DNA from 4 places in the Bradyrhizobium ganzhouense genome. Region 3 is predicted to be linked to each of the others. Evidence: predicted binding sites of a transcription regulator. Region 3 holds the regulator's gene; each other region holds the start of a gene.
What was found. The regulator PhoB, encoded in region 3, activates phosphate uptake and scavenging genes when phosphate is short. The targets are predictions, from matches to a motif close to TGTCATNNANCTGTCAT.

Region 1 (5,724 bases), 2.1 Mb from region 3:
GCGCCGCGATGATCGAAAGTCCGATCATCAGCCACAACGCCGGCAGCCCCACATGCACGTCGGTGTAACTTGCGCCGACGACGACGCTATTGTCGCCGTAGAGCAGGAGATAGCGGTCCAGAACGTAGGACCAGGCTTTGACCGCGAAGAGAAAACCAAGCAGAGCGGAACCATGAGCGATCGCTGTCGGCGAAATCGATCGGCCGTAAGCGTCGTATTCGATGTCGCCGTGCACCCAGTAGATCGCCGCGGCGAAAAGCCCGTTCAGAACGAGCGCGAGCATCATCCAGTTCTTGATGAGGATATAGGCGGGCAGTGAGAAGAGGTAGAAGCCGATGTCCTTGTTGTACAGCGGATCGTCTGCGCCGTAGGGCACCTGATAGACAAATCGCAGGAAGACGCTCCAGTTGCCGGCTTCGGCCGCCGCAACAAGAAGAGCGAGCAAAGCTGCACCGCCTGCGACCAACCGGGGCCACGGCGGTCGATCGCGCACAAACGCAAGCAGATCCGGCGGCGCGTTGCCCGCGGCGCTCCACGGCGGAGCGGCGACAGGCTGCATCGACCGCCGTCGGGCAAAGTGCAGTGCGAGCCATCCGTTCAACCAAAGGATGGCGGTGGTTGCCGTCCAGACTGCAAGAAAGATGACGGCTTCGGCGCCGATTGTTGTCCAAAAAACCTGTAGATAACCGATCGAGGAGAACCACAGCCAGTCGACCAGGAAGTCGCTCGCCAGCGCGAGCAGGATGAGGCAGGTCCCGATGACGACGGCCGCAACGGTGAGCCCGACCAAGGCACTTTGCCTTGGTACCTTGCGTCCGGGTCCGGTGATCCCGATCGTCATGGTTTCATTATAGCGGAAATGAGAGACGCCCGTCGCTCGATTTCGCGGTCGGGCGCGCCACCCTGAAAAAAATTGCGAACCCGTATATAATTGCGGATGGAAGACCTATGTTGGGTCTATAGTCAGGCAGCCGCCCATCCTACGGCGAGAGTCTGCGGGGAAGACCTCACGGTGGACGGTTTGCATTTTGCGCCGGAGGTCACGTCATGGCCATTGCTCCCACGCTCCAGAAGTACCTAGCCGCCGAGAACATCCAATACGAGGTGGTCCCGCACGAACTCAGCATGACATCCACTCGCACGGCTGAGGCATGCCATATCTCGGGCGATCGCCTCGCCAAGGGCGTCGTGTTGCGGCGCGACGGCGAATTCATGCTGGCTATCTTGCCCGCATCGCATCACCTCCGCCTGTCGGACCTGAGGACAAGTCTCGGCGACAATGTCCTCATGGCCAATGAAACCGAGATCAATCGGCTGTTCAGCGACTGTGCACACGGTGCAGTTCCTGCCGTTGGCAAATGCTACGGGCTGGATATCATCGTCGACGACAGCATCGAGGCACAGCCGGACATCTATATGGAAGCCGGCGATCACGAGACGCTGCTTCATATGGGTCACGCGCAGTTTGCGCGCCTGACGGCCAACGCACCACACGGGCGCTTTAGCGCGCACGACTGAGGATTTTGCGCACCACTTGCCTTTGCGATCCTGGGCGGGAACCTTGGCCGCGAAGCCGCTGTTAAATTGTTCAGGAGGGTTGCGGCGACAGAGTCGGCGTGTGTCTGGTCGGATCGCCAGGGAATGATGCTTTCTCCTGCGACCTCGCACCCGATCGGTAGTACAGTTCAGAAAATGGGGGGCGCTGCTGCATTGCATCAATGCACCTGAAACCCAGGAACGGAGGCTCCGCCATGAAAGTCAAAGACGTGATGCACAAGGGTGTCGACTGGGTCAGCCCCGACACCCCACTCACCGAGCTTGCCAAATTGATGCGGGCGCATGACATCGGCTGCATTCCAGTTGGCGAGGATGACAAACTGGTCGGGATGGTGACCGACCGCGATATCGTCTGCAAAGGGCTCGCGAGCCACAGCTTCGATGCCGGCCGCGCGACGGCGCGCGATGTGATGACTGACGGTATCCATTGCTGCCGGGAGGACGATGATCTCGCAAAAGCGATGCATCATATGGAGAAGCTGCAGATCCGCAGGCTGCCGGTGATCAACAAGAGCAAGCGGATGGTCGGCATCATCAGTCTGGGTGACGTCAGCCGTTCCGCGTCCGGTGATATGCTGACCGAGACCGTCAGGAGTATTTCGGCGCATCACTGAAATACAGCCAGGGCTCGCCGCTCGATCAGGCATTGGGCGGAGCTTGAGCCATGCACTTGTCATGCATCCACCGCGCGGTGCGAAAGCGACGATCGCGACTGCGATCGGACGGCGCGGCAAAGGGAGGACACTATGGCTTGGCGTGACGACAAAGCCCGTTCAACCCTGATCCGGGATGCAGCGGGAAGCGTGCAGCCAGGCAGGGCTCCCCGGACATTTGCCGAGCTCCTGTTCGGCTACACCAATGTCGAGGATCTCGCCAATCACGACGCCGCGTCGCTGGCCTTCCTGGCGGAGCAGGCCTGGGAGCACGTGCAACAGCGCACGGCCGGCAGCGCCGATATCCGCGTCGTCAATCCGATGATGCCGGACGGGCGCGAAATTTCCGTGCTCGAGATTCTCAACGACAATATGCCCTTCCTGTTCGATTCCACGATGGCGGAGCTCACCGAGCAGGGCATCGAAGTCACCCTCGTCGCTCACCCCATCCTCGCGGTGGAGCGCGATGATCAAGGCAAGCTCCTGCGCTTCCACGGTGAAGCGTTACCGGAAGGGGCGCAAGGTGCGCGCGAGAGCCTGATTCACCTCCACATCACCCGCCTGGACGCCGATGCCGATCGCCAGAGGCTGATCGACGGCCTCACGAGGACGTTGAACGACGTCCGCGCCTGCGTCACCGACTGGCGCGCCATGCGCGACCGGGTCGAGCAAGCGATCAAGACGTTCTCGTCCAACCCGCCGCCGCTGCCGATCGACGAGGTCGCGGAAGCCAACCAGTTCCTGCAATGGCTGTGCGCGGACAATTTCACCTTCCTGGGGGTACGCGAATATCGCTTCTCGCCCGACAGCGATGCGTCGGACGACATCACGAGCGGCGAAGGCCTCGGCATCCTCCGCGATCCCGATGCGAAAGTCCTGCGCCGCGGCAACGACATGGTGGTGATGACGTCGGAAATCCGCGAGTTCATGCACGAACCTACTTTGCTCATCGTCATCAAGGCCAACGTCTCCAGCCGCGTTCATCGTCGCATTCGCATGGATTATGTCGGCATCAAGCTCTACACGCCCGACGGCCGGCTGGAGGGCGAATTGCGCGTCGTCGGCCTGTTCACCTCGGGCGCCTATACCCGTTCGGCGCGACAGATCCCTTATGTCCGCCACAAGGTTTCGCGGGTGCTGCAACGTGCCGGCTTCGACCCGAACGGCCATTCCGGCAAGGCGTTCATGCATATTCTCGAAGAATATCCGCGCGACGAACTGTTCCAGATCGACGTCGACACGCTCTACAATTTCGTCATGGAGGTCCTGATCCTCTACGAGCGCCCACGCGTCCGGGCGCTGGCGCGGGTGGACAAGTTCGACCGCTTCGTCTCCATCCTCACCTTCATCCCGCGCGACAAATACGACACCGACGTCCGCACGCGCGTCGGTGCCTTCCTGTCGCAGGTCTACAAGGGGACGCTGTCGGCCTCCTACGTTTCATTCCCTGAAGGGGCGCTGGCGCGCGTCCACTACATCGTCGGGCGCTATGAAGGCAAAACTCCCGTCGTCGAGCGCGCCACGCTCGAAGCCGGGATCAGCGCCATTGCCGCGACCTGGGCTGACAAGCTGAAGGCCGCGCTCACTGACTCCACCGATGGCATGCGGGCGCGCATGCTCGCCAATCGCTATGCCCAGGCCTTTAGCGGCGGCTATACCGAGGTATTCACGGCGGAACAGGCGATCGCCGATATCGCGACCATCGAGAAGCTCACGCCGGCCCGCCCGGTGACGATTTCGGTTCATCGCCTGGAGGAGGACGATCCCAGGCGCTTCGGCCTGAAGGTGTTCTCGGACGCCGCACCGTTGTCGCTATCCTATCGCGTACCGGTGATCGAAAATCACGGCCTGCGCGTGGTCAACGAACGCACTTATCAGATCGTGCCCGGTCACAGGCCCGAGCCGGTCTGGCTGCACGACATGACGATCGAGACCAGCGACGGCCAGCCGATCGAGATCAGCCGGGATTTCAGCCATCGCCTGGAAGCCTCGATCATGGCGGTGGTCGCCGATCGCGCCGAATCCGACGGGTACAACGCCCTGATCCTGCGCACGGCCCTGGGCTGGCGGGAAGTCTCGACCATCCGGGCGCTGTCCCGCTATTTGCACCAGATCCGCGCTCCCTTCACCCAGGATTATATGTGGGAGACCTTGCGCAAGAACGCTGCGATCACGGCCAGTCTCGTCGCGCTGTTCCAGACGCGCCTCGATCCACGCCTCGCCTCCACGGATGGCGCGCGCTCGGCACGCGAGACGGCCCTGCTTGCCGAGGTCGAAGAGCAGCTCAAATCCGTTGCCTCGCTCGACGAAGACCGCATCCTGCGCCGTTTCACCAACCTGGTGCAGGCCACGATTCGCACCAATCTGTGGCAGATCGGCGAGGATGGGCATCCGCGTCCGGTGATCTCCTTCAAGTTCGACGCACGCAAGATCGAGGACCTGCCGGCTCCACGACCACTCTACGAGATCTTCGTCTATTCGCCTCGTGTCGAAGGCATTCACCTGCGCTTCGGCAAGGTTGCGCGCGGTGGCTTGCGCTGGTCCGACCGGCCTCAGGATTTCCGCACCGAGATCCTTGGCCTGGTGAAAGCGCAGCAGGTCAAGAACGCCGTGATCGTGCCGGTCGGCGCCAAGGGCGGCTTCGTGCCCAAGCGCCTGCCGCCGCCTTCTAATCGCGACGCCTGGCTCGCGGAAGGCACCGAAGCCTATCGCATCTTCGTTCGCTCGCTGCTCGAACTCACCGACAATCTCGACGGCGACATCGTCGTGCCGCCCGATTCGACCGTCCGGCATGACGGCGACGACCCCTACCTCGTCGTCGCCGCCGACAAGGGCACCGCCACCTTCTCCGACATCGCCAATGCGATTTCGGCCGAGAAGAACCATTGGCTCGGCGACGCCTTCGCCTCCGGCGGCAGCCAGGGCTACGACCACAAGAAGATGGGGATCACGGCGCGCGGCGCCTGGGAAGCGGTCAAGCGCCACTTCCGCGAGCTCGGCACCGACATTCAGACCATGCCTTTCACCGTGGTCGGCGTCGGCGACATGTCCGGCGACGTTTTCGGCAATGGCATGCTGCTCTCGCCGGCGACAAGGCTCATAGCGGCTTTCGATCACCGCGACATCTTCATCGATCCCTCGCCCGATCCGGCGATCAGCTTCGCCGAGCGCCGGCGCCTGTTCGACCTGCCGCGATCGAGCTGGCAGGACTACAACAAGTCGCTGATCTCGCAGGGCGGCGGCGTGTTCTCGCGCACGCTCAAGGCGATCCCGCTGGCACCGGAAGTGCGCAGCTTGCTCGATCTCGACAAGGAGCAGGCCACGCCGTTCGAAGTGATGACCGCGATCCTGAAGGCGCGCGCCGACCTTCTGTGGTTTGGCGGTATCGGCACCTATATCCGCGCATCGGCAGAGAGCGACGATCAAGCTGGCGACCGCGCCAACGATCCGATCCGCATCGCAGGCGCCGATGTTCGCGCCCGGGTGATCGGCGAAGGCGCCAATCTCGGCGTCA
Region 2 (5,724 bases), 1.4 Mb from region 3:
TGCCGCAGGCGACAAGTTGCCGGGCGAGATGGAGATCGCCGAAACCTATCGCGTCAATCGCCACACCGTGCGGCGCGCGCTGGCGGCGCTTGCCGAGCGCGGCATCGTGCGCGCCGAGCGCGGCAGCGGAACCTATGTCGAAGCGCAGAAGCTTGCCTATCCGCTGCGCTCGCGGACGCGGTTCTCCGAGATCGTCGGCGCAGACGGCCGCGAGCCGCATGGCCGAATGATCGAGGCGTCAGACGATGTCGCGACCCGCGAGCTCGCGCGGGAACTCGGATTGAAGACCGGCGCACCGCTGGTGCGGATCGAGGCGATTCGGCTGGCCGACCGCACGCCGATCTGCGTCTCCACCACCTGGTTGTCGGCGGACCTGTTTCCGGGCGCGGGCATGGTGTTTGCCGCGACGCGCTCGATGACGAAGATGCTCGAGCACTACGGGATCGGCGATTATCGGCGCGGCGCCACCCGGATTACCGCCGGCATTGTCGACGCCACCGACGCCGCGCGGCTCGATCTGCCGCTGGGGCGGCCGATCCTGGTGGTCGACGCGACGGACCTGGATCTCGAGGGCAAGCCGCTGGTGACGAAGCACTCTCGGTTCGCGGCGGAGCGGGTGGAGTTTTTGGTCGAGCCGTAGGGGCGCGCTCTCCACGAATCCGGAGCCGCAGGGTGGCAAAGGCGCGACAGCGCCGTGCCCACCCTACGGCACCTTTGATCAGGCCGCCGCCCTTCGCCCAATAATCGCAAACCGCAGCTTGCCCGAGATGAAATCGATCGCGGCGACCGCGACCAGGATCATCAGGATCAGGAACGACACCTTCTGCCATTCCAGCACGCGGATCTGCTCCGCCAGCTGAAGCCCGATGCCGCCGGCGCCGACGATGCCGATGATGGTGGCCGATCGCGTGTTCGATTCGATGAAATACAGCACCTGCCCCGCGATCACAGGCAGCACCTGCGGCATCAGGCCGAAACGGATCTCGTGCAGCGCGCTGCCGCCGGAAGCACGGATGCCCTCGACCTGCTTCTGGTCGGCGCCTTCGATCGCCTCCGAGAACAGCTTGCCGAACGCGCCGAAATCCGACACGGCGATGGCGAGCACGCCGGCAAACGGGCCGAGGCCGACCACGTTGATCCACACCAGCGCCCAGATCAGCGTGTCGACGCCGCGGATCGAATCGAGGAACCGACGGATGGGAAAGCGGACGATGTTCGGCACCACATTGCGCGCCGCAAGCAGGCTGACCGGCAGCGCGAACAGTGCGGCCAGCGTGGTGCCGAGCAGCGCGATCGACAGCGTCTCGCCCAGCGCCTTGAGATAAAGCGGTAGCGACGAACCGGGATCGGGCGGGATCATCATCATGCTGATCCAGCCGAGCTGGCTCAGCCCCGCGACGAAGCGCGACGGCGAGAAGTCGAGATCGACCAGACCGAACACGAAGATCGCAAATGCGGCGACGAGCATCAATGGCGTCGCCAGGCGCGCCGACGCCGGCCGGTTGAACACATCGGGATAACGCGCGCGGATCTGCGCGGTGTCGACGTCTTGCGGCCTGCTCATGACCGCGCCTCCTTGCCGAACAGGCGGCCGCGCACCCAGCCAGTCGTGATGTCGATCAGGAAGACGGTGATGATGATGGTCACGAGGATCGCGCTGACGTCGGAATAGTAGAACTTGCGGATGGCGACGATCAGCTCCTGCCCGATGCCGCCGGCGCCGACGAAGCCCATCACCGAGGCTTCGCGCACATTGATCTCGAAGCGCAGCAGCGCGTAGCTGGCATAGCCGGCCGAGACCTGCGGCAGGATCGCAAAGCGCATGCAGGAGATCCAGCTCGCGCCGGTGGAGCGGATGCCCTCGACCGGCTTCATGTCGGCATTCTCGACGATCTCCGAGAACAGTTTGCCGAGCGCGCCGGTGGAGTGGATCGCGATCGCAAGCACGCCCGCCATCGGCCCGAGGCCGAACGCAATGACGAAGATCAGAGCAAAGACGATGCCGGGCACCGTGCGGGCGAATTCCAGCAGGCGCCGCACCGTGAAGCGCAGCCAGGGAGCAGGCGAGGTGTTTTCAGCCGCGAAGAAATTGAGCAGGAACGCAAGGACGGCCCCGGTCAGCGTGCCGACATAGCTGATCAGCAGCGTCTCGCCGAGCAGCTTGAGCCATTTGTGCCAGCCCCAGAACCATTCGCCAAAATCGGTCCACACCCGCTGGCCGTTGTCGAGGGTGAGGATGCGGTTGAAATAGCTGACGAAGTTGCCGAAATAGGTGAAGAAGGTGCGTAAGTTCACCTCGGCGCCGATCGAGGCCACGATCAGCGCGGCCGCGAATAGAGTCAGCCCTGCCAGCACGCGCAGACGCTTGCGCGCAACCGCCTTGCGATAGGCGGCGTTCAGGACGGCGAGCTGCTGCTCGGGAAGGATCGAAACCGCAATCGTCATCGAAGGCAGAGATCCATCAAAACTGATCCATCAAGAAAAGAGCCGGGTCCGTCGACCCGGCTCCAGTACGTCGTCCCGACGAGATCAGGACGCCTTCTTACGCAGATTGTCGACGAACTTAATCAGCTCGATGGTCTTGTTGTAATCGTCATTGCCGATCGCCTCCCAGGGCTTGTTCTTGCCGTCGGAGAGCTTCTTGAACGCCTCGGGGTCCTTCTGCGCCGCGTCAAGGAAGGCCTTCTTGATGGCGGCCTTCATGTCGTCAGGCAGATCGCTGAGATAGGCGTAGGGCGAGTTGATGATGAGGTCGGACTTCACGATGATGCGGAAGTCTTCCTTCTTCATCACGGTGCCGTCGGTCGACTTCACCATGCCCTTGTTGAGCATGCGGGTCAGGTTGGAATCGTCGTCGGCGTTCCACCAGTTGGCGGCAACGTCGACGGTGCCCTGGGCCAGCGCCAGCACGGCATTCTCGTGGCTGCCGGTGAAGACGACCTTGGAGAAGTAGGCGTCGGGATCGATGCCCATCGCGTTCAGCTTGAAGCGGGGCATGTTGTTGCCGGAGGTCGAGTTCGGATCGACCAGCCCGAGATTCTTGCCCTTGAGGTCTTCGATCTTCTGGTACGGCGACTTCGCCAGCACGTAGAACACCGAGTAATAGCCCTTCGATCCGTCGGCATTGACGTCGATCACGAAGGCGTCGGTCTTGACGCCGGTCAAGCGGGCGCGGGCGAACGAGGCCGGGCCGTAGTAGCCGATATGGATGTTGCCGGCGCGCTGACCTTCGATGACCGCGGCGTAGTCGTTGGCGACGCGGAGCGTCACCTTGATGCCAAGCTCCTTCGACAGGTAGTTGACGAAAGGACCGTAGCGCTCGGTGACGCCCGAGCCGTTCTCGGCCGGGATCACGGCGAAGGTGATCTCCGGATATTTCGTCTTCCAGTCTTCGGCGGAAGCGGATCCGGCAAAGGTGAGCGCGGCGGCGCCGGCGAGAACTAATCTGCGAGTGATCATGATACCCTCTTCATCGGTTGGGTTCGGTTGACGCAAAAACTGGCCAAAGACTGGCAATGACAGATGCGGCGCGGATCAAGCCGCCGCGGCCGTACCGAGTGCCGGAACACCCTCGGGTGCCGGAGCAGGCGTACCGCCCATGACGTCGGCGGCTTCGAGATCGTAGAGCTCACGCGCGACGAGGTCGGTCAGTGCGGACGGCGCGCCGTCGAACACCACGCGGCCCTGCGCCATGCCGATCAGGCGATCACAATAGCTGCGCGCCAGATCGAGCGAATGCAGATTGCAGAGCACGGTGATGCCAAAATGCTTGTTGATGCGCAGAAGCGCATCCATGACGATTTTAGTGTTGCGCGGATCGAGCGAGGCGATCGGCTCGTCGGCGAGGATGATGTCGGGCTGCTGCACCAGCGCCCGGGCGATCGCGACGCGCTGCTGCTGGCCGCCGGAGAGCTGGTCGGCGCGCTGGGCGGCGAGCGAAGCGATGTCGAACTGTTCCAGCGCCGACATCGCCAGCGCCTTGTCCTGCTCGGGCCAGGTCTGCGACAGCGAGCGCCAGGCCGGCATCTTTGCAAGGCGTCCCATCAGCACGTTGGTCAGCACGTCGAGCCGGCCGACCAGGTTGAACTGCTGGAAGATCATCGCCGATCGCGCCCGCCACTGCCGCAGCTCCTTGCCGCGCAGCGCGGTGACGTCGAGGCCGTCGAACAGGATGCGGCCCTGCGTCGGCGTCGCAAGACGATTGATCATGCGCAGCATGGTCGACTTGCCGGCACCGGAGCGCCCGATCACACCGACGAAGCCGCCGGGGGAGATTTGAAACGAAGCGTCGTCCACCGCGGCTTTTGCGCCGAAGCGGCACGTCAGACCTTCAACCACCAGCATGCAGGGCTCCAGAGTAGCTGGGACCCACCGCTAACGCCGGCGTTTGACACTTGTGTGACACACGCGGTGCAGTGCGGCGATGCAACACACCTCGTCCCCTGTCGTCGCAGCGTCATGATATCGTCATCTGACCGCTCGAAGAGGTACGCCCGCCCTCGAACGATCGGATCAAACATGGCTGCCAAGGTGCTTTCGGTCGAACCGACCATCGATCCCTCGGCGAAGCTGCACGAAGTGGCGCTCGGCGCCTATACCGAGGTCGGCGCGCGTACGATTCTCCATGACGTGAGGATGGGTGATTACTCCTACGTCGTGAACGACGCGCAGATCACCTACACGACCATCGGAAAGTTCTGCTCGATCGCGGCGATGACGCGGATCAATCCCGGCAACCATCCGATGCACCGCGCGACGCAGGCGCATTTCACCTATCGCTCCAGCGCCTACTTCCCCGGCGAGAGTGACGACACCGATTTCTTCGACTGGCGGCGCCAACATCACGTCCATATCGGCCATGACGTCTGGATCGGCCATGGCGCGGTCGTGCTGCCGGGCCGCAATATCGGCACCGGCGCGGTGATTGCGGCCGGCGCCATCGTCACCAAGGACGTGCCGGCCTACACCATCGTCGCCGGCAATCCGGCGCGCATCGTGCGGCGCCGGTTCTCGGAAGAGGTTGCCGGACGGCTTGCCAGGCTGGCATGGTGGGACTGGGATCACGACAAATTGCGTGAAGCACTGCCCAATTTCCGCAAGCTCGCGATTGAAGATTTCCTGACGACATACGAAGCAGGGGCAAATTCCTTCTCCAGCAAACGAAGCGCGGTCGCGTGACAGACATTTTCATCGAGGGTGGCCGGGCCCTGATCGGCTCCGAGTTCGCCGAAACCTCCCTTGCAGTATCGGGAACCGACATCGCGCAGATCGACGCATCTCGCGGCCGCGCGCGGCTGGCGATCGATGCGCGCAACCTGCTGGTGCTGCCCGGCATCGTCGATCTGCACGGCGATGCCTTCGAGCGGCAGATGATGCCGCGCGCCGGCGTCGATTTCCCGATCGACGTCGCGCTGGCCGACACCGATCGCCAGGTCATCAGCAACGGCATCACCACGGTGTTCCACGCCACGACCTGGTCGTGGGAGCCAGGCCTGCGCAGCGGCGACAATGCAAGGCGTCTGCTCGAGGCGATCGAGCGGCAGCGTCCGCAATTCGCCGCCGACACCCGCTTCCACCTGCGACACGAGACCTACAATCTTGATGCCGAGGCGGAGATCGGCCAGTGGCTCGCCGAGGGCCGCGTCGACCTGATCGCCTTCAACGACCACATGGACGGGGTCGTTGCCGACATCTCCAATCCGCGGAAGCGTAACCGCATGGTGG
Region 3 (5,724 bases):
CATCGTTCCCGTCGTCAACCTCGAGGGCGTCAAGGCCGGTGAGCTGGTGTTCGACGGCGAGACGCTCGCCAACATCTATCTCGGCAAGATCACCAAGTGGGACGACGCCGCGATCAAGAAGCTCAATCCGAACGTGAAGCTGCCGTCGGACGCGATCACCGTGGTCCGCCGTTCCGACGGTTCGGGCACCACCTTCAACTTCACCAACTACCTCTCCAAGGCCAGCGCCGACTGGAAGAGCAAGGTCGGTGAGGGCACCGCCGTCGAGTGGCCGGTTGGCGTCGGCGCCAAGGGCAACGAAGGCGTGTCGGGCAACATCAGCCAGACCAAGAACTCGATCGGCTATGTCGAGTACGCCTATGCCAAGCAGAACAAGCTGACCTACACCGGCCTGATCAACAAGGCTGGCAAGCCGGTGCAGCCGACGGTCGAAGCCTTCCAGGCGGCCGCTTCCAACGCCGACTGGGCCAAGGCTCCCGGCTACTACGTCATCCTGACCGACCAGCCCGGCGACAAGTCCTGGCCGATCACGGCGGCGACCTTCATCCTCATGCACAAGGAAGCCACCGACAAGGCGGCCTCGCAGGAAGCCATCAAGTTCTTCCGCTGGGCCTTCAAGAACGGCGGCAAGGCGGCTGAAGAGCTCGACTACATCCCGATGCCCGAGAGCGTCGTGACCCTGATCGAGAAGACCTGGGCTGCCGAGATCAAGAGCTAAGCTCTTCTCCAAGCGCGGCGCGGCCTTCCAGGGCGCGCCGCGACCCACACGATTTCGACCCCGGATCAGCGTCGCGCTGCATCCGGGGCGCCGGACCGACAACAAGCGTATATAATTTGGTACAGGGGATCGGCGTGGCAGAGATGGCCGTTCAGAGCGATATCGTCGACGACGCCGGACCGTATGACCGCGCCAAGGCCTTGAGCGCATTCAAGCTCGGCGACGTCACCTTCTACTGGATCACGCGGCTCAGCGCGATCTCGGTGCTCCTCATCCTCGGTGGCATCATCCTGTCGCTGATCGTCGGCGCCTTCCCGGCGATGAAGGAATACGGCTTCGCGTTCCTGTGGACGCAGCGCTGGGCGCCGTCGGCGGATCCGCCGGTGCTCGGCGCGCTCGGACCGATGTACGGCACGCTCGTCACCTCTTTCATCGCGATGCTGATCGCCATTCCGGTTGGTCTGGGCATTGCCATCTTTCTGACCGAGCTCTGCCCGCAATGGCTGCGCCGCCCGATCGGCATGGCGATCGAGCTGCTCGCCGGTATTCCCTCGATCATCTACGGCATGTGGGGCTTCTTCGTGCTGGGTCCGTTCCTGGCCAACACGTTCCAGCCCTTCATGATCAAGATCTTTGACGGCGTTCCGGTGCTGGGCGCGATCTTCGCAGGTCCCCCGTCCTATCTCAGCCTGTTCAATGCCGCGCTGATCCTCGCGATCATGGTGCTGCCCTTCATCACCTCGATCTCGGTCGACGTGTTCAAGACGGTGCCGCCGGTGCTGAAGGAAGCCGCCTACGGCGTCGGCTGCACCACCTGGGAGGTCGTCCGCAGCGTGGTGATCCCCTACACCCGCGTCGGCGTCATCGGCGGCGTCATGCTGGCGCTCGGACGCGCGCTCGGCGAGACCATGGCGGTGACCTTCATCATCGGCAACTCGTTCCGCATCTCGGGGTCGATCTTCGCCCCCGGCACCACGATTTCGGCCGCGATCGCATCCGAATTCGCCGAAAGCGACGGTCTGCACCAGTCCGGCCTGATCCTGCTCGGCCTGCTGCTGTTCGTGCTGACGTTCTTCGTGCTCGCCGCGGCGCGGCTGATGCTGATGCGGCTGGAAAAGAAGGCGGGGAACTGACGCCATGAACCCGATCTATTCACGCCGCCGCCGCAAGGACATCGTCGTCCGCGGGCTCTGCATGGCCGCCGCCGCCTTCGGCGTGACCTGGCTCGCTCTGATCCTGATCACGCTGCTCTACAACGGGTTGGCGGGCCTGAATCTTGAGATATTCGTCGCGGACACTCCGCCTCCGGGCTCGACTGAAGGCGGCCTGCGCAACGCGATCATCGGTTCGGTCATCATGACCGTGATCGGCGTTGGCATCGGCGCGCCGCTCGGCCTGTTCGCCGGCACCTATCTCGCCGAGTACGGTCGCAACGACAAGCTGACCTCGGTGATCCGCTTCATCAACGACATCCTGCTGTCGGCGCCCTCGATCATCATCGGCCTGTTCATCTACGGCGCGGTGGTGGTGCCGATGCGCGGCTTTTCGGCGATCGCAGGCTCGCTCGCGCTTGCCGTCATCGTGATCCCGGTGGTGCTGCGCACGACCGAGGACATGCTGCTGCTGGTGCCGAACGCACTGCGTGAGGCGGCTTCCGCCCTCGGCCTGCCGCGCTCGCTGGTGATCAAGCGGATCGCTTATCGCGCCGCCCGCTCGGGCCTCATCACCGGCGTGCTGCTCGCGACCGCCCGCGTCGCCGGCGAGACCGCGCCGCTGCTCTTCACCGCGCTGTCGAACCAGTTCTTCAGCCTCGGCCTGACCAAGACGATGGCGAACCTGCCGGTCACCATCAACAACTTCGTCCAGAGTCCTTACGCCTATTGGAAGCAGCTCGCCTGGAGCGGCGCGCTGCTCATCACCCTGACCGTTCTTGCTCTGAATATTGGCGCGCGCATTCTTGGCGCCGAGAGGACCGCAAAATGAGTGATCTTTCCGTATCGATGAGCGCAGCGGGCGGCCTGCCCCAGTCGCCGGTGCTGCCCGAAGCGCCCGCCAAGGTGACGGTACGCAACCTCAACTTCTATTACGGCGAGCACCACGCGCTGAAGAACATCAATCTGGCGCTCGGCACCAACCGTGTCACGGCGTTCATCGGCCCGTCCGGCTGCGGCAAGTCGACCCTGCTGCGCATCTTCAACCGGATGTACGACCTCTATCCGGGCCAGCGCGCTACCGGTCAGCTGATGCTCGACCAGACCAACATCCTCGACCCCAAGCTCGACCTCAATCTGCTGCGCGCCCGCGTCGGCATGGTGTTCCAGAAGCCGACGCCGTTCCCGATGACGATCTACGAGAACATCGCCTTCGGCATTCGTCTCTATGAGAAGATCTCGAAGTCCGAGATGGACGACCGTGTCGAGAAGGCGCTGCGCGGCGGCGCGCTGTGGAACGAGGTCAAGGACAAGCTCAATGCCTCCGGCCTGTCGCTCTCCGGTGGCCAGCAGCAGCGCCTCTGCATCGCCCGCACCGTCGCGGTGCGGCCCGAGGTGATCCTGTTCGACGAGCCCTGCTCGGCGCTCGACCCGATCTCGACCGCCAAGGTCGAGGAGCTGATCCAGGAGCTGTCCGAGAACTACACGATCGCGATCGTGACCCATAACATGCAGCAGGCAGCGCGCGTTTCTGACAAGACCGCCTTCATGTATCTCGGCGAGCTGATCGAGTTCGACGACACCAGCAAGATCTTCACGTCGCCGACCGACCGGCGCACGCAGGATTACATCACCGGCCGGTTCGGCTGAGGAGACGGCACATGGGTTCTGAACATACCGCAAAGGCCTTCGACACCGACCTCCAGGAGCTCACGCGCCTGGTCGCCGAGATGGGCGGCATCGCCGAGCGCATGATCGTCGATTCCGTCGACGCGCTGATCCGCCGCGACGTCGCGCTCGGCCAGCGCGTTGTGACCATCGACGCCGAGCTCGATACGCTCCAGAAGAAGATAGAGGAGCGCGCCGTGCTCACCATCGCTCGCCGCCAGCCGATGGCGGTGGATCTGCGCGAGATCGTTGGCGCTATGCGCGTCGCCACCGATCTCGAGAGGATCGGCGACCTCGCCAAGAACATGGGCAAGCGCGTCGCGGCGCTGGAGACGGATTTCCATCCGCTCAAACTGTTCCGCGGCCTCGAGCACATGACCGACCTCGTGCAGCAGCAGGTCAAGTCGGTGCTGGACGCCTATGCCGCGCACGATCTGCCGGCGGCGATGGCGGTATGGAAAGGCGATGAGGAAGTCGACGCCATCTGCACCTCACTGTTCCGCGAGCTCCTCACCTACATGATGGAGGATCCGCGCAACATCTCGTTCTGCATCCATCTGATGTTCTGCGCCAAGAACATCGAGCGGATCGGCGACCACGCCACCAACATCGCCGAGACCGTGTTCTACATGATCGAAGGCCAGGCCATCACCGACAAGCGACCGAAGGGCGACATGACGACCTTCGCCACGACGGTCCCCAATACTTGAATCCTTAAGGAGCGACGACCCCATGGGCGCACGCATTATGGTGGTTGAAGACGAGGAAGCTCTGACCGAGCTGCTTCGCTACAACCTCGAGGGCGACGGCTATGACGTCGAGACGGTGATGCGCGGCGACGATGCCGACACCCGTCTCAAGGAGCACATCCCCGATCTGATCGTGCTCGACTGGATGCTGCCGGGCCTATCCGGCATCGAGCTGTGCCGCCGGCTGCGGGCGCGGTCCGACACCAAGCAGCTGCCGATCATCATGCTCACCGCGCGCGGCGAGGAGAGCGAGCGGGTAAGGGGTCTTGCGACCGGCGCCGACGATTACATCGTCAAGCCGTTCTCGGTGCCCGAGCTGCTGGCCCGCGTGAAGGGCCTGCTGCGGCGCGCAAGCCCCGAACGGCTCGCCACGGTGCTCGCTTTTGGCGACATCGAGCTCGACCGCGAGAAGCGCCGCGTGGCGCGCTCGGGCCGGCCGATCGATCTCGGCCCGACCGAATATCGGCTGCTCGAGTTTTTCCTGGAGCATCCCGGCCGCGTGTTCTCGCGCGAGCAGCTGCTCGACAGCGTCTGGGGCCGCGACATCTATATCGACGAGCGCACCGTCGACGTGCATATCGGCCGCCTGCGCAAGCTGCTCAATCTCGGCCGCGAGCAGGACCCGATCCGCACCGTCCGCGGCGCCGGCTATGCGCTCGACGATCGCTTTGCGAAGGCCGAGCAGGCCTAAGGCTCTTGCCAGCAAGCAAAGTAAAAGCGCGCCGAATGGCGCGCTTTTCTATTCCCCCTACCGTCCCGGCCTTGTGCCGGGACAAGGTTGCTTGAAGCTGAGCTTACCGCGGCGGCTTCGCCGGCGCCCGCCTGCGATCCGCTGCCGGCTGATACGCCACCCGCGAGTGCTGGGCGCAATAGGGCAGGCCGGAGAGCGCCTTGCCGCCGCAGAAGAAGAAATCCGCGCTCGAGGGATCGCCAACCGGCCAGTGGCAGGTCGCCTCGTTCAGTTCGAGCAGCGACAGGCGCTGGCTCATCGGCACCACGTTGTCGTAGGTGACCGGTTCAGCCTCGACCTCGACCTCGAAGGCCTGCGCCAGCGCGGTATTGCCGCGTGCAATGGGCCTGCTCACCCGCATCATGTGCTGCGCGGGACGCGCCTTGCGCGGCCGCGGAGCTGCCGAAGACGGGCTCTTGGCGCGGCCCGACAGGCCGAGCCTGTGCACCTTGCCGATCACGGCGTTGCGGGTGACATTCCCAAGCTCAGCGGCGATCTGGCTGGCCGAAAGTCCGGCCTCCCAGAGCTTTTTTAACTGCTCGACGCGATCGTCGGACCAGGTCAAAACCGTCATTGTAACCTTTCCTTCGCCGCGCGCCCGCCATCCTGGGTTCGCACAACGAATGCCTAAGCCTCGAAAAACCCGTGCCGCCGGAATCCCTTAAGGCTCGCCGGGCGCAGTGAGACGCCCGAACGTTTACGCCGGTA
Region 4 (5,724 bases), 4.0 Mb from region 3:
GCGCGCAAGCAGATGCAGACGGTTCTGCAGGCCGCCCGGCAACTGCCAGTTCTCGATGTTGAAGTATTTGGGATCGCCGACGATGGGATGCCCGATATGCTCCATATGGGCACGCAGCTGATGGGTGCGCCCCGTCACCGGCTTCAGCGACACCCAGGTCAGCTTGTTGCCGGCGGTCTCGACCACCGCGTAATAGGTCACCGCGTGGCTGGCGCCCTCGTCGCCATGCTGCGCGATGCGCATGATGGTGTCGTCCTCGCTCTCCTCTTTCGCAAGGAAGGTCGAGATGCGGCCCTGCTTCGGCTTCGGCAGGCCCGGCACCAGCGCCCAATAGGTCTTTCGCGCCGAGCGCGAGCGGAACGCGCCGGTCAGATGCGAAGCGGCGAAGCGCGTCTTGGCTATCAGCAGGCAGCCCGACGTGTCCTTGTCGATCCGGTGCACAAGCCGTGGCTTCTGGCCCTTGGAATCGCGCATCACCTCCAGCATCTGATCGATGTGTCGCGTTGTGCCGGAGCCGCCCTGCACCGCAAGCCCGAACGGCTTGTTCAGCACGAGGACGTCGTCATCCTCGTAGATCGTCATCTCCTTCAGCGCGGCGAGCGTCTTTTGCGCACCTTCCGACAGCTCGCCGACGGCCTTCGGCGTGTCGAGCTTCAGCGGCGGGATGCGGACGCTCTGCCCCTCCTCCAGCCGGTCCTTGCTGTCGACGCGCTTGCCGTCGACGCGCAGCTCCCCCTTACGGACGACGCGCTGGATGTGAGAGAACGACAGGCCGGGAAAGCGCGCCTCGAGAAAACGGTCGACGCGCATGTTGTTCTCGTCGGCCGTCACCTTGACGGTCTGCACCTTGGTCGGCAGCAGCGCCTCAACCGGCTTCGCAGCAGCCGGCTCTTCCATTGCAACCTTGGGCGGGCGCCGTTCGGCGCGCTCGGCTGCAAAGCGTGGCGGCTTCGGACCTGGTTTGCTGCCGGGCCGCGCCCCAGCTTTCTTTGCGCCGCGCGCCTTGGACGGACGCGAATCGTCGCGCTCATCACGCGAACGGGGCTTTGGGTTCATTCTCTTGATGCGGCGGCTCATAATGCCTGCCTAGCCCAAAAGCGCCCTTCCGTCACGACGAAATGGCGATTTTCGCCTCAGCCGCCCCGCTCCTTGCGCAGCTTGGCCCAGTAATCCAGCCGCTTGCGGATCTCCCGCTCGAAACCGCGCTCGGGCGGGTCGTAGAAGGTTTGGCGGCCCAGGGCTTCCGGAAAGTAGTCCTGGCCGGAGAACGCATCGGGGGTATCGTGGTCGTACTCGTAGGCAGCACCATAGCCCTCCGACTTCATCAGCTTGGTCGGCGAGTTCAGGATGTGCTTGGGCGGCAGCAGCGAGCCGGCTTGTTTGGCGACCTGCATTGCCGCCTTGAAGGCCGTGTAGACCGCATTCGATTTCGGCGCGGTGGCGAGATAGACCACGGCCTGCGCGATCGCGAGCTCGCCCTCGGGATGGCCGAGGAAGTCAAAGGCGTCCTTGGCGGCATTGGCGATGACGAGCGCCTGCGGATCGGCAAGGCCGATGTCCTCGACCGCCATGCGCACGACACGACGCGCCAGGAACAGCGGATCTTCGCCGGCGTCCAGCATGCGCGCGAGGTAATACAGCGCTGCGTCCGGATCGGAGCCGCGCACCGACTTATGCAGCGCCGAGATCAGATTGTAATGGCCGTCGGCCGATTTGTCGTAGATCGGCGCGCGGCGTTGCAGGATGTCCTGCAACTGCGCGGCGTTGAAAATCTCGTCCGCCCGCGCCGAACGCCAGACCTCTTCGGCAAGTGTCAACGACGCACGGCCGTCACCATCGGCCATGCGCACCAGCACAGCGCGCGCCTCTTCATCGAGCGGTAGCTTGCGGCCCTCGACCTCCTCGGCATGCGCGAACAGTTTTTCGATCGCGGCGGCATCGAGCGAGCGAAACACCAGGACGCGCGCGCGGGACAGAAGCGCCGCGTTGAGCTCGAAGGACGGGTTTTCGGTGGTGGCGCCGACCATCACGACGGTGCCGTCTTCCATCACCGGCAGAAACGAATCCTGCTGGGCGCGGTTGAAGCGATGCACCTCGTCGACGAACAGCAGCGTGCCCTTGCCCATCTCGCGGCGGGCCCGCGCGGCGTCAAAGGCCTTCTTGAGATCGGCGACGCCGGAGAACACCGCGGAGATCTGCTCGAAATGCAGGTCGGTCGCATCCGCCAGCAGCCGCGCCACCGTGGTCTTGCCGGTGCCGGGCGGCCCCCAAAAGACCAGCGAACCGAGCGTGCGCGTCTCCAGCATGCGCGTCAGCGCGCCGTCGGGGCCGAGGATGTGATCCTGGCCGACGACCTCCGAGAGCGCGCGCGGCCGCAGCCGGTCCGGCAGCGGATGCGGGGCTTCGTGATCGAGCCCCGCCGCGGCAAAGAGAGTTGGCGTCTCCTGTGGTCGCTTCGGACTCATCCGCCCAGCGTGACGTTGATCTGCTGGCCGCCACGCACCAGCGTGATGCGCCACAGCCGCTGGCTTACGGCGGCCGCCTTCTCGAGGTCGCCGGTCTTGCCGATCTTCTGGTTGTTGACGGCCAGAATGATGTCGCCCTTCTGGAAGCCGACCTGAGCGGCCGCGCTGTCGCTGCCGAGATCGGTGATCACGACGCCTTCGGTATCGGCATCGAGATGCAGCTCATCGGCCACCGCAGGCGTGATGGTCGAGACCTTCGCGCCCTGGAACGGCGAGCGCGCGGTGAGGACGAGCTCGTTGCGGCCGGTATCCGGCGCGGTCTCGAGCGCGATCGCCAGCTTGAGCGGCTTGCCGCCGCGCTGCACGTCGATCTGCGCCGTGCCGCCGATCGGACGGGTGGCGAAGCGGTAGTCGAACGCGTTGGGATCGTCCACGGCCTGGCCGTCGATCCCCGTGATGAGGTCGGATGATTTCAACCCGGCCTTGGCCGCGGGACCGTTGGGAACGACGCTCGCGACCAGCGCGCCGGTCGGCGAGCGCAGACCGAGGCTCTCGGCGATCTCCGGCGTCACCGCCTGCAGCTTCGCGCCCAGCCATGGCCGCTTCACCGCCGTGCCGCCGCTCTTGGCGGAAGCGACGACGACGCGCACCATATTAGCCGGGATAGCAAAGCCGATGCCCTGCGAGCCGCCGGAGCGCGAGTAGATCGCGGTGTTGATGCCGGCGAGCCGGCCGTTCATGTCGACCAGCGCGCCGCCGGAATTGCCGGGATTGATCGCAGCATCGGTCTGGATGAAGAACTGGTAGTCGGTGATGCCGACCTGTGTGCGGGCGAGCGCCGAGATGATGCCGTGGGTCACGGTCTGGCCGACGCCGAAGGGGTTGCCGATCGCCATCACGACGTCGCCCACCATCAGCTCATCCGAATTGGTGAATTCGAGCGCCGGAAATTTCTCCTTGGTATCCTTCAGGCGCAGCACCGCGAGATCGCTGCGGGAGTCCTTCAGCACGATCTCGGCCTCGAACTCGCGCTTGTCCGACAGCGACACCTTCACCTGGTCGGCGCCCTCGATGACATGGACGTTGGTGACGACGAGCCCGGAAGAATCGACGATCACGCCCGAACCGAGCGACCGCTGCACCTGCTCCTGCTGCTGGCCGCCGCCGAAGAAACGGCGGAAGATCGGGTCGTCCAGCAGCGGATTGCGGTTCTGCACCACCTTGGCGGCATAGACGTTGACAACCGCCGGCTGCACCCGCTGCACGATCGGCGCGTAGGACAGCCGCAACTCGGCCGGTGACGACGGGACACGACGGTCCTGTGCCGCAGCCGGATTGAAGTGGGCCGAAAAGGCTATGCACAATGCCGTGACGATGGCGGTCCGATTCGCTCGAAACATTCCTACCTCTTGGAAAAGACGTCGGAATATAGGCGCCTTCGCCAGCCAATAGAAGGGCGCCGGGCGGCAATATTCGAGCCCCTATCGACCCCTTGCCGGTGTGTCCGACATGCCAGCTCCCCGTGCAAAATGACAATCTGGGAGGCGCCGCACATTGGCATGATGCGCGTCATCTTGCATGCTGCCCGTTGGCGGATTCGGCTGCGACGAATTTGCATCAGGTGGAACCGTTGCAGCCGCGGCGCGCCGTCGCGGGACAGTCATCAACCGTTTCTAGGCTCTCCCGTTACGACTTGGGGAAGTTGGTCTAACCGATGGAGTGGTGACGTGAGCAGGACAAGAATGACAGCCGCGGCGATTGGTCTCGCCGGTGTGCTGGCGGCCTCGCAGGCCCAGGCACAATCAGCAGGCAACAGCGATCAGGAGATCGCGCTCCTGAAACAGCAGCTGAAGATGCTGGAGCAGAAGCTGGACAAGCTCCAGAACCAAACCGCCGCGAACACGGCGGCCGCGGCAAAGACCAGGGCTGAAGCGAAGGCCGAAGCGCGCTCGGAGGCGAAGGCCGTGGTCGCCAATGCCAATGCGGCCATCCCGGTCAAGGGACCGGTCGCGCCATCCGGCGTCGTGGTGACGATGCCGAACAACCGGCCGACCATCTGCACCGCAGACGAGCAGAATTGCGTCGCCATCACGAGCCGCGTGCACTGGGACGTCGGCGGTTACAATTATCGTCCCAACACGGCAGCGACGTCGCCTCAGCAGCTCGACAGTGGTGAGAACGTCCGCCGTGCGCGTATCGGCGTCGTCGGCAAGTTCTTCGGCGACTGGAATTACGCCCTGATCTACGACTTCGGCGGCACGGCTGACGGGTTTGGCGGCACCGGCGCGGCCGGCGCCACCCCTGTCGGCTTCCTGCCGGGCGGCGGGACGTCGGGCATCGAGAATGCCTATCTCAGCTACACCGGTCTCAAGCCGTTCGGCGGCAAGATGGCGATCGAAGCCGGCGTCATGGACATCCCCTGGACGCTCGACGAAGCCACCAGCTCCAACGACATCATGTTCATGGAACGTGCGTCGGCCGGCATCATCGCGCAAAACATCGCAGCCAGTGACTTCCGCTCGGCCGTCGGCACCCGCTGGTGGAATGACCAGCTCTGGATGGGTGCCTATGTCACCGGACCGACCACAGGCCAGATCCACTCTGCGTCCAGCGTCTCTCCGCCCGGCACCAGCGAGCAATACGGCGCGGTCGTTCGCGTCGCCGGCAACCCGATCAGCGGCAACGGCTACTCGGTTCATATCGGTGCCGACGCGGAATGGCTGATCCAGCCGCCGCGCAATCTGGTGACGCAGGCGCAGACGCTCACGCTCAACGACCGGCCCGAGTTGCGGATCGATCCGACGACGCTGATCTCGACCGGCGCGATTGCCAACGTCTCCGGGGCGCAGGTCTACGGCGTCGAGGCGGCGGCGACCTATGGCTCGTTCATCGCGCAAGGCGAATATTACTGGTTCAACGTCGACCGCACTGCCAATACCGGCCTGCCGCCGCTCGGCGCGTCGAGCCTGAAATTCGATGGCGGCTACGCGCAGGTCGGCTACGTGCTGACCGGTGAGAGCCGTGCCTACAATGCGGCGAGCGCCTCGTATGGCGGCGTCAAGCCGGCCAATCCCTTCTCACTCGCCGGCGGCGGCTGGGGTGCCTGGGAAATCGCCGGACGCGTGAGCACGATGAACCTGAACGATCAGCTCGCAACTGCAGCTGGCATCGCGGGTGGACGCCAGACCATCTACACCGCCGCGCTGAACTGGTACGTCAACAACAATGTCCGCTTCATGCTCGACTATCTGCATGGCGA

Region 1: a site for PhoB is predicted at 2,218-2,234, ahead of ACLFLU_RS35655 (NAD-glutamate dehydrogenase). Genes of this name have one in related genera too.
Region 2: a site for PhoB is predicted at 4,388-4,404, ahead of phnC (phosphonate ABC transporter ATP-binding protein). Genes of this name have one in related genera too.
Region 4: a site for PhoB is predicted at 4,113-4,129, ahead of ACLFLU_RS26375 (OprO/OprP family phosphate-selective porin). Genes of this name have one in related genera too.

The regions. Positions count from the first base shown of each region.
Region 1 is NZ_CP181318.1:7,668,306-7,674,029, forward strand. It holds gene ACLFLU_RS35640 (UPF0182 family protein) at 1-841, opposite strand, end outside; gene ACLFLU_RS35645 (aminoacyl-tRNA deacylase) at 1,048-1,518, shown strand; gene ACLFLU_RS35650 (CBS domain-containing protein) at 1,752-2,171, shown strand; gene ACLFLU_RS35655 (NAD-glutamate dehydrogenase) at 2,304-5,724, shown strand, end outside.
Region 2 is NZ_CP181318.1:8,363,888-8,369,611, forward strand. It holds gene phnF (phosphonate metabolism transcriptional regulator PhnF) at 1-640, shown strand, start outside; gene phnE (phosphonate ABC transporter, permease protein PhnE) at 719-1,564, opposite strand; gene phnE (phosphonate ABC transporter, permease protein PhnE) at 1,561-2,445, opposite strand; gene phnD (phosphonate ABC transporter substrate-binding protein) at 2,530-3,459, opposite strand; gene phnC (phosphonate ABC transporter ATP-binding protein) at 3,535-4,344, opposite strand; gene ACLFLU_RS38945 (chloramphenicol acetyltransferase) at 4,519-5,178, shown strand; gene ACLFLU_RS38950 (alpha-D-ribose 1-methylphosphonate 5-triphosphate diphosphatase) at 5,175-5,724, shown strand, end outside.
Region 3 is NZ_CP181318.1:819,584-825,307, forward strand. It holds gene pstS (phosphate ABC transporter substrate-binding protein PstS) at 1-718, shown strand, start outside; gene pstC (phosphate ABC transporter permease subunit PstC) at 862-1,851, shown strand; gene pstA (phosphate ABC transporter permease PstA) at 1,856-2,701, shown strand; gene pstB (phosphate ABC transporter ATP-binding protein PstB) at 2,698-3,519, shown strand; gene phoU (phosphate signaling complex protein PhoU) at 3,531-4,247, shown strand; gene phoB (phosphate regulon transcriptional regulator PhoB) at 4,270-4,977, shown strand; gene ACLFLU_RS03800 (GcrA family cell cycle regulator) at 5,081-5,590, opposite strand.
Region 4 is NZ_CP181318.1:5,725,909-5,731,632, forward strand. It holds gene ACLFLU_RS26360 (RluA family pseudouridine synthase) at 1-1,077, opposite strand, end outside; gene ACLFLU_RS26365 (replication-associated recombination protein A) at 1,134-2,465, opposite strand; gene ACLFLU_RS26370 (DegQ family serine endoprotease) at 2,462-3,865, opposite strand; gene ACLFLU_RS26375 (OprO/OprP family phosphate-selective porin) at 4,193-5,724, shown strand, end outside.